One region of the Streptomyces sp. NPDC004435 genome, then DNA from elsewhere that is predicted to be linked to it. Evidence: riboswitches for the same ligand, from Rfam matches in the RefSeq annotation. Region 1 holds a riboswitch; each other region holds the start of a gene.
The links. Region 1 has a riboswitch for thiamine pyrophosphate ahead of thiO (glycine oxidase ThiO). Riboswitches for the same ligand answer to the same signal wherever they lie in the genome.

Region 1 (10,278 bases):
GTCCTGCTGGCCCTGCGCGGCGCCCGCGAGGAGGGGGCCGTGCACCGCACGGTGGTGCACGGCGACGGCGAGCGGCCGACGGTGACGGTGCTGCGGCCGGACGATCCGGCGTTGCGGCCCGACGCAGGCCACGAGACGGTGACGGTGTCCGCCCTGGTCCACGGGCTGCCCGAGGAGCAGTGGGCGGGGTTCGCCGCGCGGATGGTGGAGGCCGCGGCGCGGGCCGTGCCGGGTCTGGCGGAGCGGCTGCTCTGGCAGGAGGTCCGCACCCCGGAGGACGTACGGGCGGCGACGGGGACGGCCGAGGTGCCGGGCCCCGCGCTGGCGGACGCCCGTGTGGAGTGGCTCCCCGCGCCCAACCTCTCCCCGCTGCCCGGGCTCTACTTCGCGGGCGGCTGGTCGCATCCGGGCGGCGGGCTCGCCCACGCGGGCATGTCGGGCGCGCTGGTGGCCGGGCTGATCGTGGAGGGCGCGGAGTTCCGCGGCTCTCAGTGACCTGACCCGGCCGGCCGGCCTCCGTCCGGCCCGCGTCCGCGACCGGACGGCGTACTGAGCCCCCGTCCGGCCGGACGGGGGCTCAGTAACGGGGCCTCAGTAGCGGTACTGGGACTGCTCGTCGGGGTGCTGCTCGTAGCCGTACGGGCCCGGGGCGTGCGGCTGGGGCGGCTGCTGCTCGTCGGTGTCGCGCTGCTGCGGGACCCAGACTCCGCCGGGCGGCGTGTCGTAGCTGTACGAGGGGGCGGCGGCGTAGGAGTCGCCGTAGTACGAGGTGTACTGCTGGCCGTCGGTGGCGGGGCCGATGTACGGGTCGGAGTAGGCGGCGTACTGCTGCGGTGCGCCGGCGGCGCCGTAGTCGTAGCCGGGCTGCTGCTGCTCGTACCCGGCGGCGTAGGTGTCGTACGCGGGCGCGGGGGTGCCGGCGGGCGCGTAGCCGCCGGAGTCGAATCCGGCGCCGTCGTGACCACCGCCGGTGCCGTAGCCGCCGGTCTCGTAGGAGCCGGTCTCGTAGGAGCCGGTCTCGAAGCCGCCGTACACGGGGGTCTGCTGGGTCTGGTCGGGCTGTCCGCCGCCGTACACGCCGTACTGGCCGGTGTCCTCGGGCATCGGCTGCGGCTCGTAGACGGACGGCTGTTCGGCGCCGGCGTGCAGTTCCTCGGCGTCGGGGCCGGGGGCGTGGGCCGCGGTGGAGTCCTCGTAGGAGAGGCCGGAGACTTCGAGGGTGGGGCCCGCCTCGACGGCCTGGCCCGCCTTGCGGCGGCGGCTGGCGCCGGGGTTGCCGCCGATCGCCCAGCCGGTGGAGAAGCCGCGGCGGAAGGAGAGGGTCACGAAGGTCTGGCCGACGGCGAAGGCGATCGCGCCGGCGATGATCACCAGCGTCGATGCCAGCAGCACGCCGACGACCACGCCGAGGAAGCCGCAGAAGGCGAGGATCCGCCAGCGCAGCCGGGCCTTGTACTGGAGGAGCACCTCGCCCAGCAGCCAGAGCGCCACCAGACCGAACGCGATGTAGAGGACCGTCGTCCACCCCATGCCCCGAAGCCCCTCTCTACGGCCTCCGCCGCGGGTCGGGGCGGGTACGACCGGTCAGGACTGCTGGTGCAGTCCGAGATTCTCGTAGATCTCGAGCGTCGCGGTGGAGCTGTTGAGCGTGATGAAGTGCAGTCCCGGGACACCCTCGTCCAGCAGGCGCGCGCAGAACTCCGTCGCGAACTCGATACCGATGGAGCGTACAGCGGCGGGATCGTCCTTGACCGCGAGGATGCGTTCTTTCACATCCGCGGGGAAGGTGGCGTTGCTGAGCTGGGGCAGCCGGTCGAGGGTCTTCACGTTCACGACGGGCATGACCTCGGGGATGATCGGGGTGTCGCAGCCCGCCTTCTCGGCGCTGTCGCGCAGCCGCAGGTAGTTCTCCGGGTCGAAGAACATCTGGGTGATCGCGTAGTCGGCGCCGGCCCTGCACTTGTCGACGAAGTGCCGGACGTCGGTGTCCCAGTCGGCGGAGCGGGGGTGCATCTCGGGGAAGGCGGCGACGCCGACGCAGAAGTCGCCGGACTCCTTGATGAGCCGGACCAGATCGGCGGCGTACCGGACGCCCTCGGGGTGCTCGACCCAGTCGCCCAGCGGGTCGCCGGGCGGGTCGCCGCGCAGGGCGAGCATGTTGCGGATGCCGGCGTCGGCGTACTGCCCGAGGACGTTCCGCAGCTCGGCGACCGAGTGGTCGACGGCGGTGAGGTGGGCCACCGGGGTGAGGGTGGTGTCCGAGGCGATCTTCTGGGTGGCCTTGACGGTGCCGCCGCGGGTGGAGCCGCCGGCGCCGTACGTCACGGAGACGAAGCTGGGGCCGACGGCCTCGACGCGGCGCATGGCGTTCCAGAGGCTCTGCTCGCCCTTCTCGGTCCGGGGCGCGTAGAACTCGAAGGAGTACGACGTGCTGCCGGAGGCGAGGATCTCGCGGACCGTGCGCGCGCGATCCGAACGGACGGAAGCGGTTCCAAGGGCCATACGGGCAGGTTAGACGGGGTCCAGGTGGCGCGGAAACCGCGTCCGAGTCGTGGACACCGTTTCGGACACCGGTACGACGCCTTCCGGGCGGTTCCCGCCGCCCGGAAGCGACATGGCCTCGGACGGCGGGCGTCCGCGCGCGTCAGGCGTCCGCGCGTTTCAGGCAGCCGCGGGCCTTCAGGAGCCGGTCCTCGGTAGTGGTGCAGGCGTCCGCGGGCGTCAGGCGTCCGCGCGCTCCCGGACGCGCTTGGCGAGGGAGGCGGCGGCCGCCGCCGGGTCGTCGGCCTCGGTGAGCGCGCGGACGACGACGATCCTGCGGGCTCCGGCGTCCAGCACCTGGTCGAGGTTGGTCTCGTCGATGCCGCCGATGGCGAACCAGGGGCGGTCCTGGGCGAGCCCCGCCGCGTACCGCACCAGGTCGAGGCCGGGGGCGTACCGTCCGGGCTTGGTGGGAGTGGGCCAGCAGGGGCCGGTGCAGAAGTAGTCGACGCCGGGCTCGGCGGCGGCCGCGGCCACCTCGGACTCGGCGTGGCAGGAGCGTCCGATCAGCACCTCGTCGCCGAGGACGGCGCGGGCGGCGGGGACGGGCAGGTCGCCCTGGCCGAGGTGGAGCACGTCGGAGCCGATGGCGTGGGCGACGTCGGCCCGGTCGTTCACGGCGAGGAGCTTGCCGTGCCGGCGGGCGGCCTCGGCGAAGACGGCCAGGTGCTCCAGCTCCTCGCCGGCCTCCATGCCCTTGTCGCGGAGCTGCACGATGTCGACGCCGGAGGAGAGCACGGCGTCGAGGAAGGCGGGCAGGTCGCCCTGGCGCTTCCGGGCGCCGGTGCACAGGTAGAGCCGGGCGTCGGCGAGCCGCTCACGAGGCGTGGGCATGGTGGTTCCCCCCGTCGGGTGGTGCCGGTGCCGCGGCGCGGGGCCGCGGCACCGGCGGTGGTGGTCCGGTGTGTCAGACGGCGAGCGCCTGGGCGCGGCGCTTCACCTCCGTACCGCGATTCTCGCCGAGGGCCTGCGCGGGGGTGCCGGGCAGGGTCGGGTCCGGGGTGAAGAGCCACTCCAGCATCTCCTCGTCGGAGAAGCCGTCGTCCTTGAGGAGCGTCAGGGTGCCGGCGAGGCCCTTGACGACCTTGTCGCCCTGGATGAAGGCGGCGGGCACCTGGAGCGCGTTGTTCTCCCCGCGGCGCACGGCGATCAGCTGGCCCTCCTTCACCAGCTGCCGCACCCGCGTCACCTCGACGTCGAGCATCTCCGCGATGTCGGGGAGGTAGAGCCAGGCGGGGACGAGAGCATCGATGTTTGCGTCAATCTCGGTCACGGGACAAGCCTGCCATCCGGGACCGACAGCCGGTAGTCGGGCCGCCCCCGCCACCTCCGTCCGGGGGTCAGGAGCCACTCCGGCGGACCGCCGACTTCAGCGGGACGGCCGGGTCGGCGGCCCGCTCGGGGTCGACGGGGGTGCCGGCCTCGATGAGCTTGCGCCCCTGGGCGAGGTCGCGGGGGCGGCCCACGGCGAGCAGCGCGACCGGCACCCCGTCACGCAGCCAGAGCACCGACCAGGAGGCGCCGGAGGAGTCGCCGCGCCGCACCAGCGTGTCGGCGCCGGCGTGGTGGCCGGCGTACTGGACGAAGCGGCCGAACTGCTCGGACCAGAAGTACGGGACGGGGTCGTACGGCTCCGGCTCCGCGCCCTCGGCGCCGGTGATGCACGCGGCGACCGTGCGGGGGCCCTGGAGGGCGTTGTCCCAGTGGTGGACGAGGAGCCGTTCGCCGTAGCGGGCGGAGGGGAAGGAGGCGCAGTCGCCGACCGCGTACACGTCGGGCAGCGAGGTGCGGAGGCGGTCGTCGGCGGTGACGGCGCCGCTGGGGTCGAGGGCGATGCCGGAGCCCGCGAGCCAGTCGGTGGCGGGGCGGGCGCCGATGCCGACGACGACGGCGCCGGCGGGCAGCTCGCGGCCGTCGGCGAGGACGACGGCGCCGGGCCGGACGGTGGCCACGCGCGCGTGGGTGAGGAGTTCGGCGCCGCTCTCGGCGTACCAGCCGGCCATGGCGGTGGTGACCTCGGCGGGCAGGGCGCCGGCGAGCGGCAGGGCGGCGGCCTCGACGACGGTGACGGCGCAGCCGGCCTCGCGGGCGGCGGTGGCGAACTCGGCGCCGATCCAGCCGGCTCCGACGACGACGACCGGGCCGCCGCCCGCGAGGACGGGGCCGAGGCGGACGGCGTCGTCGAGGGTGCGCAGCAGGTGGACGCCGGGGACGCCCTCGGTGCCGGGGAGCGTGAGCGGGTGGGCGCCGGTGGCGAGGACGAGGGTGTCGTACGGGAAGCGTCCCGCCTCGGTGACGAGCTCGCGCTCGGCGGGGCGCACTCCGGTGACGTCGAGGCCGAGCCTGAGGTCGACGCCGAGGGACTCGAAGTCGACGTCGAAGGCGGAGTGCTCGGCCTTGCCGAGGAGGACGGCCTTGGAGAGCGGGGGCCGGTCGTAGGGCTGGTGGGGTTCGGCGCCGATGAGGGTGACGGGGCCTTCGAAGCCCTGCTCGCGCAGGGCGACGGCGGTCTGCACGCCCGCCATGCCCGCGCCGACGATCACGACGTGCCGCTGGGTCTGCTTCTGCTCGCTCACCCGTCCACCTTACGCAGCTGACGATCCGTCAGGAAGGGAGGTGCCCTGTGACCCCCCGGCCTCGGGGGCTAGGGTGGCGGGCACACACCACTCGCGGGAGCCCGGACGCACCGGGCTGAGAGGGAGGCTGGCCGGCCTCCGACCGTACGAACCTGATCCGGGTCATGCCGGCGAAGGGAGGGGCGGGAACGCCCATGCGTACGTCCGAAGCACACCGGAACGAACCCACCACCGACGTGCTCGTCGTCGGCGGCGGCGTCATCGGCCTGGTCACGGCCTGGCGGGCGGCCCTGCGCGGGCTGAGCGTCGCGGTCGTCGACCCCGAGCCGGGCGGCGGCGCCGCCCGGGTCGCGGCCGGGATGCTCGCCGCCGTCACCGAACTGCACTACGGCGAGGAGACCCTGCTCGGGCTCAATCTCGCCTCGGCCGCGCGCTACCCCGCGTTCGTCGCCGAGCTGGAGGAGGCCACCGGCCTCGACGTCGGCTACCGCGCCTGCGGCACCCTCGCCGTCGCGCTCGACACCGACGACCGGGCCCACCTGCGTGAACTCCATGCCCTCCAGACCCGCTGCGGGCTCGCCTCCGAGTGGCTGAGCGGCCGCGAGTGCCGCCGCCTCGAACCCATGCTGGCGCCCGGGGTGCGCGGCGGACTCCGGGTGGACGGCGACCACCAGGTGGACCCGCGCCGGCTGGCCGCCGCGCTGCTCAGGGCCTGCGAGCGGGCCGGGGTGGTCTTCCACCGGGCGCTCGCGGAGCGGCTCGTCGTGGTCCGCGAACGGGCGCGCGGGGTCGTCCTCGCCGACGGCACCGAACTCGCCGCGGGCCTGACGGTGCTCGCGGCGGGCAGCCTCAGCGGCCGGCTCGCGGGCGTGCCCGAAGCGGTGCTGCCGCCGGTCCGCCCGGTGAAGGGCCAGGTCCTGCGGCTGCGGATCCCCGCCCCGTACGCCCCCTTCCTCTCCCGGACCGTCCGGGCCGTGGTGCGCGGCAGCCACGTCTATCTGGTGCCGCGCGAGAACGGCGAGCTGGTCGTCGGCGCCACCAGCGAGGAGCTGGGCTGGGACACCACGGTGACCGCGGGCGGGGTGTACGAGCTGCTGCGCGACGCCCACGAGCTGGTCCCCGGTCTCACCGAGCTGCCGCTCACCGAGACCGTGGCCGGACTGCGCCCCGGCTCCCCCGACAACGCGCCGATGCTCGGGCCGAGCGCCCTGCCGGGCCTCCACCTGGCCACCGGCCACTACCGCAACGGGATCCTCCTCGCCCCCGTCACCGGCGACGTCATGGCGGAGGCGCTCGCCACGGGCGCCCTCCCCGACGAGGCGCGCCCCTTCTCCCCCCGCCGTTTCCCCCTCGCTCTCCCCGTACGTCAGGAGCAGCCCGCATGAACGTGTCCGTGAACGTCTCCGTGAACGGCGAGCCGCGCGCGCTCGCCGCCCCCGTCTCCCTGGCCTCCCTGGTGGCCGGTCTCACGACCGCCCCCGCCGGGGTGGCCGCCGCCGTCAACGAGGCGGTGGTGCCGCGCGGCGAGTGGGCGGCGACGCTGCTCGCCGACGGCGACCGGGTCGAGGTCCTGACCGCCGTGCAGGGGGGCTGAGCGCGATGTCCGACGACGTGTTCGTCCTCGGCGGTACGGAGTTCTCCTCCCGCCTCATCATGGGCACCGGCGGCGCCCCCAGCCTGGACGTCCTGGAGCGCTCGCTGGTCGCCAGCGGCACCGAGCTGACCACGGTCGCGATGCGCCGCCTCGACCCGACCGTGCAGGGCTCGGTCCTCTCCGTCCTGGACCGGCTCGGCATCCGCGTCCTGCCGAACACGGCGGGCTGCTACACGGCGGGCGAGGCCGTGCTGACGGCCCGGCTGGCCCGGGAGGCGCTGGGCACCGACTGGATCAAGCTGGAGGTGGTCGCGGACGAGCGGACCCTCCTGCCCGACGGGGTGGAGCTCCTCGACGCCGCCGAGACCCTGGTGGACGACGGCTTCACCGTCCTCCCGTACACCAACGACGACCCGATCCTGGCCCGGAAGCTGGAGGACGTGGGCTGCGCGGCGATCATGCCGCTCGGTTCCCCGATCGGCTCCGGCCTCGGCATCCGCAACCCGCACAACTTCGAGCTGATCACCGAGCGGGCGGGCGTGCCGGTGATCCTGGACGCCGGCGCGGGCACCGCCTCGGACGCGGCGCTCGCGATGGAACTGGGCTGTGCCGCGGTGATGCTCGCCTCGGCGGTCACCCGTGCGCAGGAGCCCGTCCTGATGGCCTCGGCGATGCGGCACGCGGTGGAGGCGGGCCGTCTCGCGCACCGCGCGGGCCGCATCCCCCGCCGCCACTTCGCGGAGGCGTCCTCCCCCGCGGAGGGCCGCGCCCGGCTGGACCCGGAACGCCCCGCGTTCTGACCCGGCGCGGAGCGGGGTACGTCACAAGCGTGCTGCGGTCGGGGCAGGCGGGGCGGGGCGTCCGTACCGGCTCGTAGACTCGACGCCGTGGACACGACCCTTCAGGACCCCCTCGTCGGGCGGCTGCTCGACGGCCGCTACCGCGTCGACGCGCGCATCGCCGTCGGCGGGATGGCCACGGTCTACCGGGCCGTGGACACCCGCCTCGACCGCGTCCTCGCGCTCAAGGTGATGCACCCCGCCCTGGCGGCCGACGCGGTCTTCGTCGAGCGGTTCATCCGCGAGGCGAAGTCCGTCGCCCGCCTCGCGCACCCGAACGTGGTCGCCGTCTTCGACCAGGGCGCCGAGGGCGCGTACGTCTACCTGGCGATGGAGTACGTCTCCGGCTGCACCCTGCGCGACGTGCTCCGCGAGCGCGGCGCCCTCCAGCCCCGCGCCGCCCTGGACATCCTGGAGCCGGTCCTCGCCGCGCTCGGCGCGGCGCACCGGGCCGGCTTCGTCCACCGGGACATGAAGCCGGAGAACGTCCTGATAGGGGACGACGGCCGGGTCAAGGTCGCCGACTTCGGGCTGGTCCGCTCGGTCGGCTCGGCGACCGCCACCACCGGCGCGGTCCTCGGCACCGTCTCGTACCTCGCCCCCGAGCAGATCGAGCACGGCACCGCCGACACCCGCGCCGACGTGTACGCCTGCGGCGTCGTGCTGTACGAGATGCTGACGGGCGGCAAGCCGCACGGCGGCGACACCCCGGCCCAGGTCCTCTACCAGCACCTGAACACCGACGTGCCGGCTCCGTCCGCCGCCGTCCCCGGGCTGCCGCTCGAACTGGACGAGCTGGTCGCCGCCGCCACCGCCCGCAACCCCGAGGTGCGCCCGCACGACGCCGTCGCGCTCCTCGCCCTGGCCCGGGAGGCGCGCGCGGCGCTCACCGACGCCCAGTTGGACGCGGTGCCGCCGCGCGCGCGGGCCGGGCAGCGGGACACCGGCGAGGACCGCACCGGTGTCATCGCCCGCCCGGTGCCCGGGCCGGAGGCCGGCGACCCGCACCCCGTGCAGCACACCAGCCGCCTCGCGACCCCCGAGCCCCCGCCGCCGGCCCGGCGCCGCCGCACCCGCCCGCTGCCGCCGCGCGGCCCGCTCCTCGTCGTCGTCGGTGTGCTGCTCGCCCTGGGCCTCGGCGCCGGCGTCTGGTACATCAACGCGGGCCAGTTCACCCGTGTCCCCGCCGTCCTCGGCCAGACCGAGCAGGTGGCCGCGGGACGGCTCGCCGACGCCGGCCTGGAGCTGGGCACGACGCGCCGCGCCTTCAGCGACGTGTACGAGCGCGGCACCGTGATGGGCGTCGACCCGGCGCCCGGCGAGCGGATCCGCAGCCACACCACCGTCACCCTCACCCTCTCCCGGGGGCCGGAGATCGTGAAGGTGCCCAATCTGAAGAACAAGCCGCTCGGCGAGGCCAAGCGGATCCTCGCGGAGCAGGGCCTCGCCCCCGGCGTGGTCACCACCGAGTTCAGCACCACCGTCGCCCAGGGCGCGGTGATCGGCTCCGACCCGGAGCCGGGCACCGAGCGCGCCCCGGACTCGGCCGTCGCCCTGCTCGTCAGCAAGGGCGCCCCGGTCGACGTCCCGGACGTGACCGGCGAGACCGTCGAGGACGCCACCGCCACCCTCCAGGAGGCCGGCCTCAAGGTCTCCGTCGCACCGGAGCGGGTCCACTCCCCCGAGGACGCGGGGGCGGTCGCCGCCCAGTCCCTCGCCGAGGGCAGCCGGGCCGCGAAGGGTGACACGATCACCCTGACCGTCTCGAAGGGACCGCGCCAGGTCGAGGTCCCGGACGTCGTCGGCATGACGACCGACGAGGCCCGCGAGGAGCTGGAGGCCGCCGGTTTCGAGGTGAAGGTGGAGAAGAACTTCCCCTTCCTCGGGGACGAGGTCACAGGTCAGTCGGTCGAGGGCGGCGGGACCGCTCCTGAGGGCTCCACCGTCGCCATCACGATCAAGGGAATCTGAGACACCCATGCGCAACCCCGTCGGCGGCCACGTCCCCGTGGCCGGCGGACTCGCCACGACCGGCCTGGGCTACGCCCGCGAGCTGGGCGCCGAGACCGTCCAGGTCTTCGTCGCCAACCCACGGGGCTGGGCCACCCCGACCGGCAACCCCGCCCAGGACGAACGCTTCCGGGAGGAGTGCGCCGCGGAGTCGCTCTCGGCCTGGGTGCACGCCCCGTACCTGATCAACTTCGGCTCCCACACCGAGGCGACCGTCGAGAAGTCGGTCGAGTCGCTGCGCCACTCGCTGCGCCGCGGCCGGGAGATCGGCGCGAAGGGCGTCGTCGTCCACACCGGCTCGGCGACCGGCGGCCGCCCCCGCGCGGAGGCGCTGGCGCAGGTACGGGAGCGGATGCTGCCGCTGCTCGACGAGCTGACCCACGAGGACGACCCGTACCTCCTCCTGGAGTCCACGGCCGGCCAGGGCTTCTCGCTCTGCTCCCGGGCGGAGGACTTCGGCCCCTACTTCGACGCGCTGGATCACCACCCCAAGCTGGGGATCTGCCTCGACACCTGCCACATCTTCGCGGCAGGCCACGACCTGGCGGAGCCGGGCGGGGCGGTACGGACGCTGGACGAGCTGGTGGCCACGGTCGGCGAGGGCCGGCTGCGGCTGATCCACGCCAACGACTCCAAGGACGTCTCCGGCGCGCGCAAGGACCGGCACGCCAACATCGGCGTCGGCCACATCGGCCAGGAGGCGTTCCGGCAGCTCCTG
Region 2 (10,278 bases), on a different contig from region 1:
CGCCTGGTTCGGCGCCACCCGCGCCGACGGCGACGTCTTCTCCTCGATGCTCCGCTCGATCCACGACGACGCCGTCGGCGACGCCCTCGACGAGCACCTCACCGGCCGGCCGGTCGTCGGCGTCATGGGCGGCCACGCCATGGGCCGGGGCACCGAGGCGTACGCGGGCGCCGCCCGCCTCGGGCGCTCCCTGGCCCGCGCCGGCCACACCGTGGCGACCGGCGGCGGCCCCGGCGCGATGGAGGCCGCCAACCTCGGCGCGTACACCGCCCCCCTCGCCGACCGGGCCCTCACCGACGCCCTCGCCCTCCTCGCGGAGACCCCCTCCTTCACCCCCTCGGTGACCGAGTGGGCCCGCGCCGCCTTCCGCGTACGGGCGCTGCTGCCCGGAGGCGGCGACTCGATCGGCATCCCCACCTGGTTCTACGGCCACGAACCGCCCAACGCCTTCGCCGGCCACATCGCCAAGTACTTCGCCAACGCCCTGCGCGAGGACGGCCTCCTGGCCCGCTCCACCGCCGGCGTCGTCTTCCTCCCCGGCGCCGCCGGCACCGTCCAGGAGATCTTCGACAACGCCACCCCCAACTACTACGGCTCCCTGGGCGACCCCACGCCCATGGTCCTCGTCGACCGCGCCCACTGGACCACCCGGCTCCCCGCCTGGCCCCTCCTGGAGACCCTGGCCGCCGACCGCCCGATGGCCGCCCGGATCGCCCTGGTCGACTCCGTCGACGAGGCCCCGGCCGCGCTCGAACGCCTCGGGGCCGGATAGCCGTGCCCCGCCCGCCGGAACCGATCCCCACCCGCTACGCCGGGCCGAGACCCTCCCCGTCCAGCACGACGACCTCCTCCGCCCGGAACGCCACCGCCACCTCGGCGCCCACCTCCGGCACCTCCCGCAGCGGGAGCTCCGCCTCCAGCGGCGGCCCGTCCGCCGGACGCAGCACCACCGACACGTGATGGCCCCGGAAGGTCCGCGACTCGACCCGGCAGACCAGCCCCTCGCCCGCCGGCCGGACCCCCGCCGGGCGCACCAGCAGCGTCCGCTCCCCCTGCGGCGAACCCTCCGGGACCGGCACCCGGCCCCACACCGTCTCCGCCACCGCACCGGACACCGTCGCCGGCACCACGTTCTCGAAGCCCAGGAAGCGCGCCACGAACTCCGACGCGGGCCGCTGCCACACCTCCACCGGCGGCCCCGACTGGGCGATCCGCCCGTCCCGCATCACGACCACCCGGTCCGCGAGCGCGAACGCCTCCCCCTGGTCGTGCGTCACCGCGAGCACCGTCGTCCCCAGCCGCCCGAACAGCGACCGCAGCTCCACCACCAGCCGCTCCCGCAGCCCCCGGTCCAACTGCCCCAGCGGCTCGTCCAGCATCAGCAGCCGGGGCCGCGGCGCCAGCGCCCGCGCCAGCGCCACCCGCTGCTGCTCGCCGCCCGACAGCGCGGCCACCGACCGGCCTCCGGCACCCGGCAGACCCACCAGCTCCAGCAGCTCCGCGACCCGCGCGGCCCGCTCGTCCTTCGCCACGCCGTGCATCCGCGGCCCGAAGGCCACGTTCCCGGCGACGTCCCGCTGCGGGAACAGCTGGTGGTCCTGGAACATCAGTCCCACCCCCCGCCGGTGCACCGGCACCCCCGCCTGGTCGGCACCGGCGAGCAGCACCCGCCCCTCGTCCAGCGCCTGGAGCCCCGCGACCGCCCGCAGCAGCGTCGACTTCCCGGACCCGCTCGGCCCCAGCACACACACGATCTCGTGCTCGGCGACCTCCAGGTCCACCGCGTCTAGCACCGCCCGCGCCCCGAACCGCACCGTCGCACCCTCAAGGACCAGCATCAGAACTCCCCGGTGGTCCGCTCGGTCCGCAGCCGCTCCAGGAGCAGCAGCGACACCGCGCACACCACCATCAGAATCGTCGACAGGGCCATCGCCTGCCCGTAGTTGAGCTCCCCCGGCCGGCCGAGCAGCCGCGCCACCGCCACCGGCAGCGTCGGATTGTCGGGCCGGGCGATGAAGACGGTCGCGCCGAACTCGCCGAGCGACACCGCGAACGCGAACCCCGCCGCGATCAGCAGCGCCCGCCGCACCAGCGGCAGGTCCACCTCACGCCACGCCCGCCACGGCGACGCCCCCAGCACCGCCGCCGCCTCCCGCAGCCTCTGGTCCACCGCCCGCAGCACCGGCAGCATCGTCCGCACCACGAACGGCACACCGACCAGCGCCTGCGCCAGCGGCACCAGGATCCAGCTGGCCCGCAGATCGAACGGCGGCTCGTCGAGCGTGATCAGGAACCCGAAGCCCACCGTCACCGCCGACACCCCCAGCGGCAGCATCAGCAGCGCGTCGAAGCCCCGCACCAACCGCCCCGCGCGCCTCGTCAGCGCCGCCGCCGCGAGCCCCCCGATCACCACCGCGATCGCGGTCGCCGCGACCGCGTACCGCAGCGAGTTCCCGACCGCCTCCAGCGGCGGCACCAGGAACGTCCCCGCCTCGTCCAGCGAGCCCAGCGCCCGGTAGTAGCGCAGCCCGTACCCCTCCGGCGTGGCGAAGGACCGCTCCACCAGCGTCCCGAGCGGCAGCAGGATCAGCACCGCCACCGACACCAGCACCCCGGCGAGCAGCGCCCACTGGCCGAAGCCGCGCGGCCGCCGCGCGGTCAGCTCCGGGGAGACCAGCCGCAGCGCCGTCTCCCGCCGCCGCACCGTCCGCGCGTGCACCGCGAGGATCGCGCCGACCGCCACGAACTGCACCAGCGTCAGCACGGCCGCCGTCCGCAGGTCGAGCAGCCGGGCCGTCTGCCGGTAGATCTCCGCCTCCAGCGTCGTGTACGCGTCCCCGCCGAGGATCTGCACGACGCCGAACGACGTGAAGGTGAAAAGGAAGACCATCAGCGCCGCCGCCGACACCGCCGGCACCAGCGCCGGCAGCGTCACCGACCGCCACGCCGTCCACCGCGACGCGCCGAGCACCCGCGCCGCCTCCTCCTGCCGGGGATCGAGCTGCGCCCACAGCCCGCCGACCGTCCGGACGACGACCGCGTAGTTGAAGAAGACGTGCGCGAGGAGGATCGCCCACACCGTCGTGTCGAGCCGCAGTCCCCACAGCGCGTCGGTGAACCCGCCCCGCCCCACGAGCGCCAGGAACGCGGTGCCGACCAGCACGGTCGGCAGCACGAACGGCACCGTGACGACCGCCCGCAGCACGCTCTTCCCCGGGAAGTCGAAACGGGCGAAGACATACGCCCCCGGCAGCGCCACCAGCAGCGTCAGACCGGTGGAGGCGGCCGCCTGCCACACCGTGAAGCCGAACACGCCGAGGATGTCCGACCGGCCCAGCGTCGCCCCGATCACGCCCAGGTCCCAGGCACCGGACGGCCGCAGCCCGCGTTCGACGATCGACACGACGGGCCAGGCGAAGAAGACCGCGAAGAACGCGACCGGCAGGACCATCAGGCCCAGCCGCGCCGCGCTCCCCTTGCGGTCACGCCTCACTTGAGGAGCGACGACCACTGCTGGATCCACGCCTCACGCTTCTCGGCGATCTTCTCCGGCGCCATCGTCTGCGGCTTCTCCACGACCACGCCGTGCTTCGTGAACAGCTCCGGCAGGGTCGCGTCCTTCGCCACCGGGTTCACGAACATCTGGAGCGGCATGTCGTCCTGGAACTTCTTCGAGATCAGGAAGTCGATGAGCGCCTTCCCGCCCTCGGGGTTCTTCGCCCCGTGCAGCAGCCCCGCGAACTCGATCTGCCGGAAGCAGGTACCGGCGGACACCCCGGTCGGGGCCTCCTTCGGCTGCGGCTCCGCGTACAGCACCTCCACCGGCGGGCTGGAGGCGTAGGAGACGACCAGCGGACGGTCGCCCTTGGCCTCCTTGCCGCCGGCCGAGCCGGAGAACTCCTGGTTGTAGGCGAGCTCCCAGCTGTCGACGGTCTTCACGCCGTTCGCCTTCAGCTTCTTCCAGTAGTCCTGCCAGCCGTCGTCGCCGTACTGCGCGACCGTGCCGAGGAGGAAGCCGAGGCCCGGGGAGGACCGCTCGGGGTTCTCCACCACCAGCAGGTCCTTGTACTCCGGCTTCGCGAGGTCGTCGAAGGTCTGCGGCGGCGCCAGCTTCTTGTCCGCGAAGTACTTCTTGTCGTAGTTGACGCAGATGTCGCCGGTGTCGATCGGCGTGACCCGCTGCTCCTTGTCGAGCCGGAAGGCCGCCGGGACCCGGTCCAGGCCCTTCGCCTCGTACGTCTCGAAGATGCCGTTGTCGAGGGCGCGGGAGAGCAGCGTGTTGTCGACGCCGAAGAAGACGTCGCCCTGCGGGGAGCCCTTGGTCAGGATCTCCTTGTTGACGGCCTCGCCCGCGTCGCCGGCCTTCAGCACCTTCACGGTGAAGCCGGTCTGCTTCGTGAACTCCGCCAGCACCTCCTTGGAGGCGTTGAAGGAGTCGTGGCTCACGAGGGTCACGGTCTTCGGCGCCGGCTTCCCCGTCTTGCCCGCGGCTTCGCGGACGTCCTCGGTGGAGCAGGCGGCGAGGCTCGTGACGCCGAGCGCCGCGACCAGCGCGGCGGCGGCTGCCTTCTTGATGTGCATCGGTTGTCCTCCTGGGTGGGACCAGGAAGAGACGCGGCCCTGCCCGCGGCCGGGAGACCGGACGCGGGCAGGGCGCAACAGCTCGAGTTACGACCGAACTTCCTACCCAGAATGACCTGGGCAAGGTTCAGAGGGTCTGCGGTCTACGGTTACCGCACTCTCAGCGCTGTGGCGCTCCCCTGTCGGAATATGCAGGTGTGTTCGAGCACAGAGTACAAGGTCAGCGCTCGGAGGCCGCCAGCTGCCCACAGGCACCGTCGATCTCCTGGCCCCGGGTGTCACGGACGGTGACGGGAACGCCGTGGCGGGCGATGGCGTCGACGAACGCCTTCTCGTCCTCGGGGCGCGACGCGGTCCACTTCGAACCCGGCGTCGGGTTCAGCGGGATCAGGTTGACGTGCACCCGCTTGCCCTTGAGCAGCTTGCCCAGCAGGTCGCCCCGCCAGGCCTGGTCGTTGATGTCCCGGATGAGGGCGTACTCGATGGAGATCCGGCGCCCGGACTTCTCGGCGTACTCCCAGGCCGCGTCCAGCACCTCCCGCACCTTCCAGCGCGTGTTCACCGGCACCAGCGTGTCCCGCAGCTCGTCGTCCGGCGCGTGCAGCGACACCGCGAGCCGGCACTTGAAGCCCTCGTCGGCGAAGCGCAGCATCGCCGGCACCAGGCCCACCGTGGACACGGTGATCCCCCGCTGGGAGATCCCGAGACCGTCCGGCTCCGGGTCGGTCAGGCGGCGGATGGCGCCGACGACCCGCTTGTAGTTGGCGAGCGGCTCGCCCATCCCCATGAACACGATGTTCGACAGGCGCGCCGGACCGCCCGGCACCTCCCCGTCGCGCAGCGCCCGCATGCCGTCCACGATCTGGTGCACGATCTCGGCGGTCGACAGGTTCCGGTCGAGGCCCGCCTGCCCGGTCGCGCAGAACGGACAGTTCATGCCGCAGCCGGCCTGCGACGAGATGCACATCGTCACCCGGTCCGGGTAGCGCATCAGCACCGACTCGACGAGGGTGCCGTCGTGCAGCCGCCACAGCGTCTTACGGGTGGTGTCGTCGTCGCACGAGATGTGCCGCACCACCGACATCAGGTCCGGCAGCAGCTCCCCGGCCAGCTTCTCCCGCGAGGCGGCGGGGATGTCGGTCCACGCCGCCGGGTCGTGCGCGTACCGGGAGAAGTAGTGGGTCGACAGCTGCTTGGCGCGGAAGGGCTTCTCGCCGATCGCGGCGACGGCCTCCTTCCGCTCCGCGGGCGAGAGGTCGGCGAGGTGCCGCGGCGGCTTCTTGACTCCGCGCGGGGCGACGAAAGTGAGTTCTCCGGGGGCCGGACGAGCCACGGCGGCGTCTCTCCTCAAACAGGCACGAGGTCGGACGTCCCGCGACGGCGGGGAGCACGGCACGGCGGTGCCGGAGCGACCTCACTGGACCGTCCCCGCGGCGGCGAGGACGACGAAAGGGCCCGGGACACACGCCCCGAGCCCTTCCAGAGTACCCGCTGTCCGTCAACCCTCTCCGACGGAGATCCCGACCGGCCGGCCGGTCGGCGGCCGCCGTCGGACGGCGCGGGCGGAACGCCCGCTCAGCCCGTGCCCACGAACAGCGCGAGCAGCAGCCACACCACCGGCGCCGTCGGCAGCAGCGAGTCGAGGCGGTCCATGATGCCGCCGTGACCGGGGAGCAGCGTCCCCATGTCCTTGATGCCCAGGTCCCGCTTGATCATCGACTCGCCGAGGTCGCCGAGCGTCGCGCTCGCCGCCACCGCGAGGCCGAGGACGAGCCCCTGCCACCAGGTGCCGCCGTCGATCAGGAACTGCATGCACAGCGCGCCGGCCGCCATCGCGAAGGCCACCGCGCCGAACAGGCCCTCGCGGGTCTTGCCGGGGCTGATCCGCGGCGCCAGCTTGTGCTTGCCGAACCGCCAGCCGACCGCGTACGCGCCGGTGTCGCTGACCACCGTGAGCAGCAGGAAGGTCAGCACCCTCCACGGCCCGTCGTCGGCGGTCAGCAGCAGCGCCACGAAGGTCGCCAGGAACGGCACGTAGAACGCGGCGAAGACACCCGCCGTGACGTCCTTCAGATACCCCTCGGGGGGTTCCGTCATCCGCCAGACGAGCACCGCGAGCGCCGTCAGGGCCATCGCGACCCAGGCGCCCTCGGGGCCCCGCACGTACCCGGCGACGACCATCGCCGCGCCGCCGACCGCGAGCGGCACCAGCGGCGCCTTGATCGCCTTGCGCTCCTGGAGCCGGGAGGTCAGCTCCCACAGACCGACGACCACCGCCACCGCTATGACGCCGATGAAGGCCGGCGGCCAGATGAACAGCGACACGATGATCACTGCCCCGAGACCGACGCCGACCCCTATGGCCGCGCCCAGGTCCCGGCCCGCGCTCTTCTTCTGCCGCGGCGCGGGGGCCGGGGCCGGCGGAGGAGGCGGGACGGGGCTGGGCATGGGCTCCTGCGGGTGCTCGTGCGGCGTCTCGTCACGGAACAGGGGGCCGCCCGGGTGAGCGGCCCCCCGACCGTGTCCGTCCTGGAATCCGCCGGCGGGTACGTCGGGCACGATGGGCATGGGGCGAGTCTGCGCTGCCCGGTGCCGATCGTGGGCGGGACCCGCCGGGGCAGGCCCCTGGTCGGGTCCGCCGAGACCTGAACCGGCCGTCGGCGCCCCCCAGGAAGAGTCGTTCATCAGACCTCGAGCAGCTCGGCTTCCTTGTGCTTCAGCAGCTCGTCCACCTGCGTGACGTACTTCGCGGTGGTGTCGTCGAGCTCCTTCTCCGCGCGGCGGCCCTCGTCCTCACCGACCTCGCCGTCCTTGACGAGCTTGTCGATGGTCTCCTTGGCCTTGCGGCGCACGGAGCGGATCGAGATCTTGGAGTCCTCGGCCTTGCCCTTGGCGACCTTGATGTACTCCCTGCGGCGCTGCTCGGTCAGCTCGGGGAACACCACACGGATGATGCTGCCGTCGTTGCTCGGGTTGACGCCGAGGTCCGAGTCGCGGATGGCCTGCTCGATGTTGCGCAGCGCGCTCTTGTCGAACGGGGTCACCACGGCCATGCGCGGCTCCGGCACCGAGAACGAGGCCAGCTGGTTGATGGGGGTGAGGGCGCCGTAGTAGTCGGCCACGATCTTGTTGAACATCGCCGGGTGCGCACGGCCGGTGCGGATCGCGGCGAAGTCCTCCTTGGCGACCACGACGGCCTTCTCCATCTTCTCCTCGGCCTCGAGGAGGGTCTCTTCGATCACCACTTGCTCCTGCGTGTCGTCGCGTTGTGTCCTGCACGGTGTACGACCGGCAGGGCTGTCGTCCAGCCCCGTGAGGGGCTGTTCCCGGTGGGAGACGTGCTCAGGCCCGGGTGCCCTGGTCGCTCACGAGCGTGCCGATCTTCTCACCTGTCACGGCGCGCGCGATATTGCCCTCGGTGAGGAGTTCGAAGACGAGGATCGGGAGCTTGTTGTCGCGGCACAGCGTGATGGCCGTGGCGTCCGCGACCTTGAGGTCGCGGGTGATGACCTCGCTGTACTCCAGCGCGTCGAACCTGACCGCGGCGGGGTTGGTCCTCGGGTCGGAGTCGTAGACGCCGTCCACGCCGTTCTTGCCCATGAGGAGCGCCTCGGCGTCGATCTCCAGGGCGCGCTGGGCGGCGGTGGTGTCCGTGGAGAAGTACGGCATGCCCATGCCGGCGCCGAAGATGACCACGCGGCCCTTCTCCAGGTGGCGGACGGCGCGCAGCGGGATGTACGGCTCGGCCACCTGGCCCATGGTGATGGCCGTCTGCACTCGCGAGTCGATGCCCTCCTTCTCCAGGAAGTCCTGGAGGGCGAGGCAGTTCATCACGGTGCCGAGCATGCCCATGTAGTCGGAGCGGGCCCGGTCCATGCCGCGCTGCTGGAGCTCGGCTCCGCGGAAGAAGTTGCCGCCGCCGATCACGATCGCGATCTGAGCGCCGTCTCGGACGACGGCCGCGATCTCACGCGCGATGGCGTGCACGACGTCGGGGTCGACACCGAGACCTGTACCGCCGGAGAACGCCTCCCCGGACAGCTTCAGCATGTAGCGGCCGAGCTTCTTGCCGCTGTTGTCGTCGCCCTGTACGGCGCCCTGATTCATGGAGATCTCCTCGTGCACATACGAAGGAGGCCATTGCCTTGGGTCCTCGTGGGTTTCCCGTACGGCAATGGCCTCCTCGTCACATCTGCGGTCGTCCCGCACGGGGCGGGACGACTGTCTCAGACCCTACCCGGGTCCGGTGTCCGTCGCGTCGGCGAAGGACTCAGATGCCGACCTTGATGCGGCTGAAGCGCTTCAGGGTGACACCGGCCTCGTCCAGGATCTGCTGGACGGACTTCTTGTTGTCCAGCGCGTACGGCTGGCCGAGCAGCGTGGCGTCCTTGAAGAAGCCGTTCACGCGACCCTCGACGATCTTGGCGATCGCGGCCTCGGGCTTGCCCTCGGCGCGGGTGGTCTCCTCGGCGATGCGACGCTCGGACTCGACGACCTCGGCCGGGACGTCCTCACGGGTGAGGTACTTCGGCGCGAAGGCGGCGATGTGCTGCGCGACACCCTTGGCGACCTCGGCGTTCTCCTTGTCGAGCTCGACGAGGACACCGATCTGCGGCGGGAGGTCCGGCATGGTGCGGTGCATGTACGCGGCGACGTAGCCGTCGGCGTAGGCAGCGAAGCGGTCCAGGACGATCTTCTCGCCGAGGTTGGCGTTGGCCTCGTCCACGAAGGCCTGCACGGTCTTGCCGGCCTCGATCTCGGAGGCGAGCAGGGCCGCGATGTCGGCCGGCTTGGTCTCGGCGACGTGGGCGGCGAGCGCGTTGGCGACGGCGAGGAACTTGTCACCCTTGGCGACGAAGTCCGTCTCGCACTTCAGCTCGACGATGACACCGGAGGTGTTGTCGTCGGCGATGAGGGAGACCACGGCGCCGTTCTCGGCCGAGCGGCCCTCGCGCTTGGCGACACCCTTCTGGCCCTTGATGCGCAGGGCCTCGACGGCCTTGTCGACGTCGCCGCCGGCCTCTTCGAGGGCCTTCTTGCAGTCCATCATGCCGGCGCCGGTGAGCTCACGGAGCTTCTTGACGTCAGCGGCGGTGTAGTTCGCCATGAGTCTGTTTCTCTCTCGAAGTCAGAAAGATCTACGAAGATCTACGGCGGGACGGCGGGGGCTTCATGGGCCCCCGCCGTCACCTCCGTGGTGTTCCGGAGTGCGGAAGGGTCAGGCCTGCTCGGCCGGAGCGTCAGCCTCGGCCGCGGCCGGAGCCTCAACCTCGGCCTCGACGGCCTTCTCGGTCTCGGCGGAGGCCTGGACCTCGGCACCGGCCTCGTCGGCCTTCTTCTCGCCCTCGAGCAGGTCGCGCTCCCACTCGGCGAGCGGCTCGCCGGCGGCCTTCTCGCCCGGCTTCGAGTCACCGGTCGCGGCACCGGAACGGGCGATGAGGCCCTCGGCGACGGCGTCGGCGATCACGCGGGTGAGCAGGGTGACGGAGCGGATCGCGTCGTCGTTGCCCGGGATCTTGTAGTCGACCTCGTCGGGGTCGCAGTTGGTGTCGAGGATCGCGACGACCGGGATGTTGAGCTTGCGAGCCTCGCCGACGGCGATGTGCTCCTTCTTGGTGTCGACGATCCAGACGGCGCTCGGCACCTTCTGCATCTCGCGGATACCACCGAGGGTCTTCTCCAGCTTGGCCTTCTCGC
Region 3 (10,278 bases), on a different contig from region 1:
CCTTGTGATCTGCTAGCGCGTACAGCACGATTGCGTCAAGAGGGCCACGGGGGATCATTCCTGGCCGTTTCGGTCACAGCTTTCAGCAGCTGTGTTTACACAACTGCTCCATCTACGTGCGGGGTACATGATGCGAGAGTCGGTTCAGGCCGAGGTCCTGATGAGCTTCCTCGTCTCGGAGGAGCTCTCCTTCAAGATCCCGGTCGAACTGCGATACGAGACCCGGGATCCCTACGCGGTGCGGATGACCTTCCATCTTCCCGGGGACGCGCCCGTGACGTGGGCGTTCGGCAGGGAGCTGCTGCTCGACGGGATCAACCGCCCGAGCGGCGACGGCGACGTGCACATCGCCCCGACCGAGCCCGAGGGACTGTCGGACGTCTCCATCCGGCTCCAGGTGGGTGGAGACCGCGCCCTCTTCCGCGCCAGCGCCCCGCCGCTCGTCGCCTTCCTCGACCGTACGGACAAGCTCGTCCCGCTCGGTCAGGAACAGACGCTCGGAGACTTCGAGGACAGCCTGGAGGCCGCGCTCGGCCGGATCCTCGCCGAGGAGAGCGCGGGCCCGGCCTGACCGGCGCCCTCCGTGCGCCTGACGCCGGCACCCGTTCCGTATGGCTGAAAGCGGCGCCCCGAGCCGTACTCCCGCTGTCGGAGCCGCCGATCCGTACTCCCGATCCGCACTCCCGATATGGGTGCCGGCGCCCGATCCGGACGGCTGGCACCGGCATGCCCGACCCACAAGGCCGCTGCCGGCGCGGAAGGGTTCCGTACGGTCGTGGCGCGCGCGTCACTTGGCGCGGCGTCGCCGTCCGCCGCGGCCCGGAGTCCGGCCGCCGACCTCCTCCGCCGGGCGGTCGGCCGACACCACCAGCGCCGCGAGCGCCGTCGTGACCGGCACCGAGGCGACCAGACCGATCGATCCGACCAGGGTCCGGACGATCTCCTCCGCCACCAGCTCGCTGTTGGCCACCGTCCCCATGCTGCTCTGCGCGATGGTGAAGAGCAGAAGCAGCGGGAGTGCGGCACCGGCGTAGGCCAGGACCAGGGTGTTGACCACCGAGGCGATGTGGTCGCGCCCGATCCGGATGCCGGCCCGGTAGAGCGCGCGCGGACCCATCCGGGGGTCGGCCTGGTGGAGTTCCCAGACCGCCGAGGTCTGGGTGACGGTCACGTCGTCCAGGACGCCGAGTGAACCGATGATCACACCGGCGAGCAGGAGGCCGGACATGTCGATCTCCGGGTAGAGACCGTGGATGAGTCCGGTGTAGTCGTCGGTGTTGCCGGTGAGCGAGGCCCAGCCGATGAAGAAGGACCCGAGCAGCCCGATCAGCAGCAGCGAGATCAGGGTGCCGAGGACGGCGACCGAGGTGCGGGCCGACAGGCCGTGGCACATGTAGAGCGCGATCAGCATGATCGCGCTCGATCCGACCACCGCCACGATCAGCGGGTTCGACCCTTCGAGGATCGCGGGCAGGATGAAGAGCGTGAGCACCAGGAAGCTCACCGCGAGAGCGATCAGGGCCATCACGCCCCGCAGCCGTCCGACCAGTACGACCGCGAGCGCGAAGATTCCGGCGAGGACCGCCATCGGCACCTTCCGGTTCACGTCCGTGACCGAGTACTGAAGGTCCTTCGGGGCGTCGGGGGCGTAGGCGACCACCACGCCCTGTCCCTCGTCGAGCTGCCGCGGAGCGTCCGGCTGCACGATCTCGGTGAACCGGCGCCCCTTGTCGGCACCGCTGGTGACCTCGATCGTCGCCTTCTCGCACTGCCCCTGCTGCCCGTTGATCGCCTCGCGGCCCTGTGGGGTGGTCGTGTCGCCGGTGGGGGGCACCTGCGCCGCGTTCACGTCCTTGCAGTCCACCTGCTCGACCGCGACGACCTTGCCCTGCTCGGTCTGCCGGTCGAAGCCGACGCCGGTCCGCTCGTGCGCCGGCGTGCCGCCGGGCCAGAGCACCGCGAGACCGACGACCACGGCGGTGGCGAAGGGGATGAGGACGGCCGCGATGACCCTGCGCAGATGACGGGAGACGGGCGCCGCGGGCCCGTGACTGTGGCTGTGCCCATGTCCGCCGTGGCCCTGCCCGCCGGGTCCGTGTCCCCCGGGGCCATGTCCCCCGTGCCCGGGCCCGTGCCCATTTCCAGGCCCATGGCCGGAGCCGCGACCACCGCCTGCGCCACCGCCCGGACCACCGCCTGGACCGCCCGGACCACTGCCCGGACCACCGCCTGGACCGCCCGGACCACCGCCCGGGCCGGTGCCGTTCCTGTGCTCGTTCCCGTGGTCGTGGCCGTGCGGATCGGGGGTCTGCTGCGAGGAAGTCACCGACCGATCATCGCAAGAACGAAGGGGGCCCACTGTTCAGCACGCCCGGGAGGGCGCTAGCGTGGTGGCACCTTTGCACACGCGGGAGCTCGGAGCACCGGGCTGAGAGGGCGCTGATCACCGTACGCGGACACGTACGGGAGGAGGCTGCGCCGACCGCCGAACCTGTTACCGGGTAATGCCGGCGTAGGGAGATTCGGTCTCATGACCATTCAGGATGCACGCACGCCTGCCTCCGACCAGAACGACGCCGACGGCGAGCGCACGCCGGGCTGGCACAAGGGGTACGTCGAGGGCTCCCGCCCCGACATCCGGGTACCGGTCCGCCAGGTGCACCTCACCAACGGCAAGGACGTGACGCTGTACGACACGTCCGGTCCGTACACCGACCCCGCCGTCGACACCGACGTGCGCCGGGGCCTCCTCCCGCTCCGCGAGAACTGGATCATCGCGCGCGGCGACACCGAGGAGTACGCGGGCCGCCCGGTCCGCCCCGAGGACGACGGCATCAAGCACACCTCGCCGCGCGGCGGTGGGCTGAAGAACCTCGACGCGGTGTTCCCCGGCCGTCCGCGGCTGCCCCGCCGGGGCCGCTCCGGGCAGGCCGTGACCCAGCTCGCGTACGCCCGCCGGGGCGAGATCACCCCGGAGATGGAGTACGTCGCGATCCGGGAGAACGTCTCCCCCGAGGTCGTCCGCGAGGAGATCGCGGCGGGGCGCGCGGTGCTGCCGGCCAACGTCAACCACCCGGAGATCGAGCCGATGATCATCGGCAAGCGGTTCCTGGTGAAGGTCAACGCCAACATCGGCAACTCCGCGGTCACCTCCTCCATCGAGGAGGAGGTGGAGAAGATGACCTGGGCGACCCGCTGGGGCGCCGACACGGTCATGGACCTGTCCACCGGCCGCAACATCCACACCACCCGCGAGTGGGTGCTGCGCAACTCCCCCGTGCCGATCGGCACCGTGCCGCTCTACCAGGCCCTGGAGAAGGTCGACGGCAGGGCCGAGGACCTGACCTGGGAGATCTACAAGGACACGGTCATCGAGCAGGCCGAGCAGGGCGTGGACTACATGACCGTGCACGCCGGCGTACTCCTGCCGTACGTGCCGCTCACCGCGCGCCGCAAGACCGGCATCGTCTCGCGCGGCGGCTCGATCATGGCCGCCTGGTGTCTCGCGCACCACAAGGAGAACTTCCTCTACACGAACTTCGAGGAGCTCTGCGAGATCCTGGCGGCGTACGACGTCACCTACTCGCTCGGAGACGGCCTGCGTCCCGGCTCGATCGCGGACGCCAACGACGCGGCGCAGTTCGCGGAGCTGAAGACGCTCGGCGAGCTCAACACGATCGCCAAGCGCCACAACGTGCAGACGATGATCGAGGGCCCGGGCCACGTCCCGATGCACAAGATCAAGGAGAACATCGACCTCCAGCAGGAGATCTGCGAGGAGGCGCCGTTCTACACGCTCGGCCCGCTGACCACGGACGTCGCGCCCGCGTACGACCACATCACCTCCGGCATCGGCGCCGCGATGATCGCCTGGTGGGGCACGGCGATGCTCTGCTACGTCACGCCCAAGGAGCACCTGGGCCTGCCGAACCGCGACGACGTGAAGACCGGCGTCATCACGTACAAGATCGCGGCCCACGCGGCGGACCTCGCCAAGGGCCACCCGGGCGCCCAGGAGTGGGACGACGCGCTCTCCGACGCGCGCTTCGAGTTCCGCTGGGAGGACCAGTTCAACCTGGCCCTCGACCCGGACACCGCGCGGGAGTTCCACGACGAGACGCTGCCGGCGGAGCCCGCGAAGACGGCTCACTTCTGCTCGATGTGCGGCCCGAAGTTCTGCTCGATGAAGATCTCGCAGGACATCCGCCGTGAGCACGGCGGAACCCAGGAGGAGATCGAGGCCGGCATGGCGGAGAAGTCCGCCGAGTTCGCCGCCGCCGGCAACCGGGTCTACCTGCCCATGGCCGAGTAGCGGCCGGTGCTCCGGCCGGGCGGCGGCTCGCGCCCCTGGCCGGAGCGGCTGCTCGCGCCACCCTGATCCCCGGCCCGCGGTCCACGGGGGGACCGCGGGCCGGTTCGCGTCACGGTGCCGGGGCCGGCGGCGGTGCCGGCGCCGCGGGCGGCGGGTCGGGGGTGGGCGTGATGGAGGGTGCGGGTTCCGGGGCGGTCGTGATCGAGGGTGCCGGTGCGGGTTCGGGGGTGGGTGTCGGTTCGGGGGTGGTGAGGGCGGCCTGGAGGAAGGGGACGACGCCGCGTTCGAGGAGGGCGTGGCGCCAGGCGGCGCGGGCCCGGGTGAGCTCGTCGTCGGGGGCGTGGGTCTCGGCGGGGCTGTTGCGGAGCGCGGTGAGCAGCAGGCCGGCGCCCGCGCAGAGCAGGCCGGCGGCGGCGAGGGCGCCGAACACCAGGCCCGCGGTGAGCAGCGTGGTGCCGAGGGCGGCGGCCGGGGCGAGCAGGTGCACCACGGTGCCGACCAGGAGGAAGATCACGGCGGCGGTGCCCGCGAGGACCGGGACGAGGGTGGTGAGGACCGCGACGGCGCCCGGAGACTCGTCGGGTGCGGGGGTCCGCGGGCGGTTGGACGCGACGCGGTTCTGCTCGCGCACCTTGACGAAGTGCTCGTACTCGCTCGCCGCCGCGGCGGTGATGAGCGCTGTCGCGTTCAGCGCCATCACCCGGAGCTGGGCGGCCGTCAGCCGCGTGCCGGTTCGGGCGAGTTCCGGCCGTTCCGGCGCGGTGCGCAGTGCCTCGTCGAGGACGCGCTCGTACTCGGCGCGGTCCTCGGTCAGCAGGTGCGGAGCCACGTTCATGTGCATCCCCCGATGCTCGGTGGGCCGGGACCGGCCGTGGAGAACGGCGGTCCGGGCGGAAGCGGAGGAGAGCCTGCCTACCTAGGGAGACCGATGGTAGGGCCGTGAGCGGGCGTGCTGACAGGGGGTTTCCGGAAATCGCCTGTACCGGATGCGCTGGGTGAGAGTCAGTCCCCCAGCGGGAGTTGGACGACCAGCAGCTTTCCGGCCATGGTGACGCCGCCGTCCATGGCGATCGCGAGCCCGTCGGCGTAGACGTGCGGGCCCTCGACGGCCGGGCGGGAGTCCTCCTCGCCGTCCTCCGTGCCGACCTGGCCGAGGAGGTACGGGATCGGGCTGTGGCCGTGCACGATCCGGGAGCCGCCGTAGGTGCCGAGCAGCTCCTGGACGGCCTGCGGTCCGCCCTCGTCGCGGAAGGCGAAGCGCTTGGTGAACTTCCGGAAGAGGTCCCAGACCTCGTCGGCGTCGTTGCGCCGGATGATCTCGTGGACGGTCTCGTTGACGTCCTCGATGGTCTGGCCGTAGTCGAGGTACGCGGTGGTGTCCGAGTGCAGCAGCAGGTGGTCATCCTCGTGGACGACGGCGTCGAGCCGGGACATCCACTGGAGGTGGACGTCCTGGAGGCGGTCCATGTCGTGCTTCTGCCCGCCGTTGAGCAGCCAGGCCGCCTGGAAGGTGGCGGTGCCGGCCCCGGAGTTGACGGGGGTGTCGCCGAAGCGCTTGGCGCCGATGAGGAGCAGCTCGTGGTTGCCCATGAGGGCCTTGCAGTAGCCGCCGGCGGCGGCGGCCTCGGCGGAGAGCCGCATGACCAGGTCGATGACGCCGATGCCGTCGGGTCCGCGGTCGGTGAAGTCGCCGAGGAACCACAGCCGGGCGTTGCCCGCGGCCCAGCCGCCGTTCTCGTCGATCAGGCCCTGGGCGTGGAGGGCCTCGACGAGCTCGTCGAGGTAGCCGTGGACGTCGCCGACGACGAAGAGCGGGCCGGGGCCGTCACCGGTGGGTGCCGGTGCCGGTGCGGCGGCCGGGGCGACGGGGACCTGGACGGTGTCGCCGCGCTGGATGACGGGGAGGTCGCGCTCGGTGGGGGTGTAGCCGTCCGGGAACTCGGCGGGGTAGCCGGCGCCGGAGTGGACCTGGGTGACGCGGGGGAGCGGCACGGCGGGCGTGGGCGCGGGCGTAGGCACGGGCGCGGGCGCGGGCGCGGCGGGTGCGGCGGGTGCGGGCACGGGCGCGGCGGACGGTGCGGGTCCGCTGCGCGCGGGGTACGGGGCCGGTTCCGGGTACGGCGTGGGCTCCGGGTACGCGGCGGGCTCCGGGCGCTGCGCCGCGGCCGGTACGGGCGTCGGGACCGGTACGGCCGCCGGGGCCGGTACGGGCTCAGGGACAGACGCTCGGACAGACGTAGGGGCCTGTACGGCTGCCGGGGCGGGTACGGACGCCGGGGCGGGTACGGCCGCCGGGGCGGGTACGGGTGCCTGTGCCGGGGCTCCGAAGCCGACCGGCTCCGCGAACGCGGCCGCGCGGGTGCCCAGGTGGAGCGTGGGGTCCGCGGGCGCGGGAGGCCGCTCGGCCGTGTGGCCCTGTACGGGCACGCGGGCGTACGGCGGTACGCGGAAGTCACGCAATGTCGCCGTGCGTTCCACGGGATCCTGCCCGGCCCCCTGAGTCATCGACCCCTCCACCACCGTCGCGATGCCCTGCACATCGCGGACCGGCCTGGTCGGGGGGTCCGCGGTGTCGTGCGCCCATCATAGGAATGAGGGTCCGCCTGTGTGACGCACCAGGGGTGGTGAATCCGGGTTCGCTCCGGGTTCACCGGTTGTTTCGCCCGAATTGAGAAGGTCCAGTCCAGGGTCGGGCCCGGCGTGCGGCCGGTTTCGCCGTCTCCGCCCACGGGCAGAGGGCGGGACGGGGGCATTCCTCGCGGTCGTTCTGCTGTCGTGCGTCCGGCCGCTCCTTCGGCGCGGCCGGGGTCGGGCGGGTGCGATCGCACCCGCGCGTGCGGGTCAGTCCTTCGAGGGCGAGCGCGGCGGGCTGACGGTCGTCCGCGGCGAGCGGCGCTGCGAGGAGGTGCGGACGATGAGTTCGGTCGGTATCACCTGCTCGACCGGACCGTCGCTCTCGATCCCCTCGATGGCGTCGATGAGGAGCTGGACGACGGCGGTGCCGATGCGGCGCGGTTTGAGCGAGAGCGTGGTGATGGGCGGTTCGGTTGTGGCGTAGACGGTGGACTCGCTGCAGCACACGATCAGCAGGTCGTCGGGGACGCGCAGGCCGTAGCGGCGGGCGGCGGCGAGGAGGTCGGTGCCGTTGGGGTCGAACAGGCCGTAGACGGCGTCGGGGCGGTCCGGGCGGGCGAGCAGCCGGTCGGCCGCGACGGCGCCCGCGCACGGATCGTGCGCCGGATATGCCTCGTAGACGGGGTCCTGTCCGACCCGCTCGCACCAGTTGAGGTACGCGGTGGTCGAGAGACGGGTGTAGGTGTCGGTGGTGGTGCCGGTGAGGAGGCCGATGCGGCGGGCGCCGGCGTCGGCGAGGTGGTCGAGGAGGTCGAGGACCGCGGCCTCGTGGTCGTTGTCGACCCAGGCCGTCACCGGGAGCGTGCCGGCGGGGCGTCCGTCGGAGACGACGGGGAGGCCCTGGCGGACGAGCTCGGTGACGACCGGGTCGTGGTCGGACGGGTCGATGACGACGGTGCCGTCGAGGGCGACGTTCGACCAGACGTCATGGCGTGAGGTCGCGGGAAGGATGACGAGGGCGTAGCCGCGGGCGAGCGCGGCCGAGGTGGCGGCCCTGGCCATCTCCGCGAAGTAGGCGAACTCCGTGAAGGTGAAAGGTTCATCCCCGTACGTGGTCACGGTCAGGCCGATGAGTCCCGACTTGCCGGTGCGGAGCGTGCGAGCCGCCGCGGAGGGCCGATAGCCCAGCCGGTCGGCGACCTCGCGGACGTGCCGGCGGGTGGCGTCCGGGAGTCGGCCCTTGCCGTTGAGCGCGTCGGAGACAGTCGTGATGGAGACCCCGGCGGCGGCGGCCACGTCCCGGATGCCTGCCCGGCCCTGCCGGCTTCCCCGGGTCTGTGCCCGGCTCACCTGGTGCTTCCCTGCTGCTGTCATGGCGAGCCGATAGTAGGGCGATGAGGGGTGGGTGAGACGGCCGCATATGCAAGCGTTGACAGGCACGTTTCTGCATGGCTGAAGTGCGTCAAGAGGGCGGAAATCCAAGGCAGTTGAGGTGTTTCTCATGCGACTCGATGTCATCGGGCGGGATGGGCCTGGCGTGGGGTCGAGGTCTCGAAGAGGTCTCAACTCACCTCTACGGGGGACGCGCGCCACGGCGCTCGCCACCAGCGCGCGCCACCCAGTCGCGCGCCCCCTTGGTCGGAGCGGGGCGCGGAGGGCGTCGCGGAGGGGGCTGCGGAGGGGGTCGTGGGGCGGCGCCGAGGGGCGGCCGTGGGCGGTCGCGGGGCGGCCCAGCCGATGGGGCGAGGGGCAGTCGCGGGTCGGGCCGAGACGATGGGTCGAGGGGTGGCCGCGGGCGGGGCGCGGGTCCGGGCGCGGGGCGGATCCAGGGGCCGGCGCGGGGCGGGTTTTCCACAGCGTTGCAGGGCTGTTGTCCACAGCCCATTCGCAGCGGCCGGGAATCCTCATAAAGTGAGAAGCATTGGTGGTACGGACGGTCGAGGAGGCCACACTGTGAGCGAGACCAGCGGGACGAGCACGTCCACCCCGAAGCTGCGCGCCGAGCTGGACGGCATCCCCTCCTACAAGCCGGGCAAGCCGGCCGCGGCGGGCGGCGCGCTCGCCTTCAAGCTCTCCTCCAACGAGAACCCCTACCCGCCGCTGCCGGGCGTGATGGAGAGCACCCTGGCCGCCGCCGCGAACTTCAACCGGTACCCGGACCTCGCGTGCACGGTGCTCTCGGCGGAGCTGGCCGACCGCTTCGGCGTCCCGGTCTCCCACATCGCCACCGGCACCGGCTCGGTCGGTGTCGCCCAGTCGCTGCTCCAGGCGACCTCGGGCCCGGGGGACGAGGTCATCTACGCCTGGCGCTCCTTCGAGGCGTACCCGATCATCACGCAGATCGCCGGTGCGACCTCCGTGCAGGTGCCGCTGACCGACGGCGAGGTGCACGACCTCGACGCGATGGCCGCGGCGATCACCGACCGGACCCGGCTGATCTTCGTCTGCAACCCCAACAACCCGACGGGCACCGCGGTGCGCCGCGCCGAGCTGGAGCGCTTCCTGGACCGGGTGCCCTCCGATGTCCTCGTGGTGATCGACGAGGCGTACAAGGAGTTCGTCCGCGACGCCGACATCCCGGACGGCATCGAGCTCTACCGCGACCGCCCGAACGTGGCGGTGCTGCGCACCTTCTCCAAGGCGTACGGCCTGGCGGGGCTGCGGGTCGGCTTCGCCATCGCCCACGAGCCGGTGGCGGCCGCGCTGCGCAAGACGGCGGTGCCGTTCGGCGTGAGCCAGCTGGCGCAGGACGCGGCGGTGGCCTCGCTGCGCGCCGAGGACGAGCTGCTCGGGCGGGTCGGCTCGCTGGTGGCGGAGCGCGAGCGGGTCCACGCAGGGCTCGTGGCCCAGGGCTGGACCGTGCCGGACGCCCAGGCGAACTTCGTCTGGCTGCGGCTCGGCGAGCGGACCGTGGACTTCGCGGCGGAGTGCGAGCGGCACGGTGTGGTGGTGCGGCCGTTCGCGGGGGAGGGCGTGCGCGTCACGATCGGCGAGACCGAGGCGAACGACCTGTTCCTGAAGGTGGCGGAGGGTTTCCGCCGGGAGGCCTGACGGCCGGGAGCGCGTGGCTCGCCGGACCCTGACGGGTCAGGCGAGCTCGACGCGGATCGGGTCGCCGTCGCGGACGGTGGCCAGGACCCGCGGGTCGTCGTCGAGTGAGCCCAGCAGGTTGCAGGGGCTCGCGAGCCGGCATTCGTCGCCCCGGGAGATCGGGGTCGGTCCGTAGGGGAGGGCGAGGGCGTCGCCGTCGGTCCAGAAGGCCACCGTGCCGGGATCGACGACCTGGCGCGCCCCGTCCTCGCGGGGCACGGAGACCGGCGTGTCGAAGTAGACCTCCTCGCCCCAGGTACGGGCGGTGGAGACGATCGGCAGAGCCCCTACGAGCGCCGTGC

Region 2: another riboswitch for thiamine pyrophosphate. It lies ahead of ACFYT9_RS14435 (thiamine ABC transporter substrate binding subunit); the one in region 1 lies ahead of thiO (glycine oxidase ThiO).
Region 3: another riboswitch for thiamine pyrophosphate. It lies ahead of thiC (phosphomethylpyrimidine synthase ThiC); the one in region 1 lies ahead of thiO (glycine oxidase ThiO).

What each region holds. Positions count from the first base shown of each region.
Region 1 is NZ_JBIAMB010000005.1:108,420-118,697, forward strand. It holds gene ACFYT9_RS10565 (phytoene desaturase family protein) at 1-495, shown strand, start outside; gene ACFYT9_RS10570 (hypothetical protein) at 592-1,530, opposite strand; gene metF (methylenetetrahydrofolate reductase [NAD(P)H]) at 1,585-2,502, opposite strand; gene thiE (thiamine phosphate synthase) at 2,722-3,375, opposite strand; gene ACFYT9_RS10585 (Rv2175c family DNA-binding protein) at 3,449-3,814, opposite strand; gene ACFYT9_RS10590 (NAD(P)/FAD-dependent oxidoreductase) at 3,882-5,117, opposite strand; TPP riboswitch at 5,201-5,314, shown strand; gene thiO (glycine oxidase ThiO) at 5,312-6,502, shown strand; gene thiS (sulfur carrier protein ThiS) at 6,499-6,711, shown strand; gene ACFYT9_RS10605 (thiazole synthase) at 6,717-7,511, shown strand; gene pknB (Stk1 family PASTA domain-containing Ser/Thr kinase) at 7,599-9,521, shown strand; gene ACFYT9_RS10615 (deoxyribonuclease IV) at 9,529-10,278, shown strand, end outside.
Region 2 is NZ_JBIAMB010000007.1:96,476-106,753, forward strand. It holds gene ACFYT9_RS14420 (LOG family protein) at 1-772, shown strand, start outside; gene ACFYT9_RS14425 (ABC transporter ATP-binding protein) at 807-1,838, opposite strand; gene ACFYT9_RS14430 (ABC transporter permease) at 1,838-3,451, opposite strand; gene ACFYT9_RS14435 (thiamine ABC transporter substrate binding subunit) at 3,490-4,581, opposite strand; TPP riboswitch at 4,663-4,772, opposite strand; gene rlmN (23S rRNA (adenine(2503)-C(2))-methyltransferase RlmN) at 4,802-5,914, opposite strand; gene ACFYT9_RS14445 (phosphatidate cytidylyltransferase) at 6,157-7,266, opposite strand; gene frr (ribosome recycling factor) at 7,266-7,823, opposite strand; gene pyrH (UMP kinase) at 7,924-8,688, opposite strand; gene tsf (translation elongation factor Ts) at 8,852-9,688, opposite strand; gene rpsB (30S ribosomal protein S2) at 9,800-10,278, opposite strand, start outside.
Region 3 is NZ_JBIAMB010000002.1:313,174-323,451, forward strand. It holds gene ACFYT9_RS04645 (SsgA family sporulation/cell division regulator) at 131-571, shown strand; gene ACFYT9_RS04650 (YibE/F family protein) at 788-2,359, opposite strand; TPP riboswitch at 2,398-2,536, shown strand; gene thiC (phosphomethylpyrimidine synthase ThiC) at 2,531-4,312, shown strand; gene ACFYT9_RS04660 (hypothetical protein) at 4,422-5,153, opposite strand; gene ACFYT9_RS04665 (metallophosphoesterase) at 5,315-6,817, opposite strand; gene ACFYT9_RS04670 (LacI family DNA-binding transcriptional regulator) at 7,154-8,260, opposite strand; gene hisC (histidinol-phosphate transaminase) at 8,840-9,937, shown strand; gene ACFYT9_RS04680 (cyclophilin-like fold protein) at 9,974-10,278, opposite strand, start outside.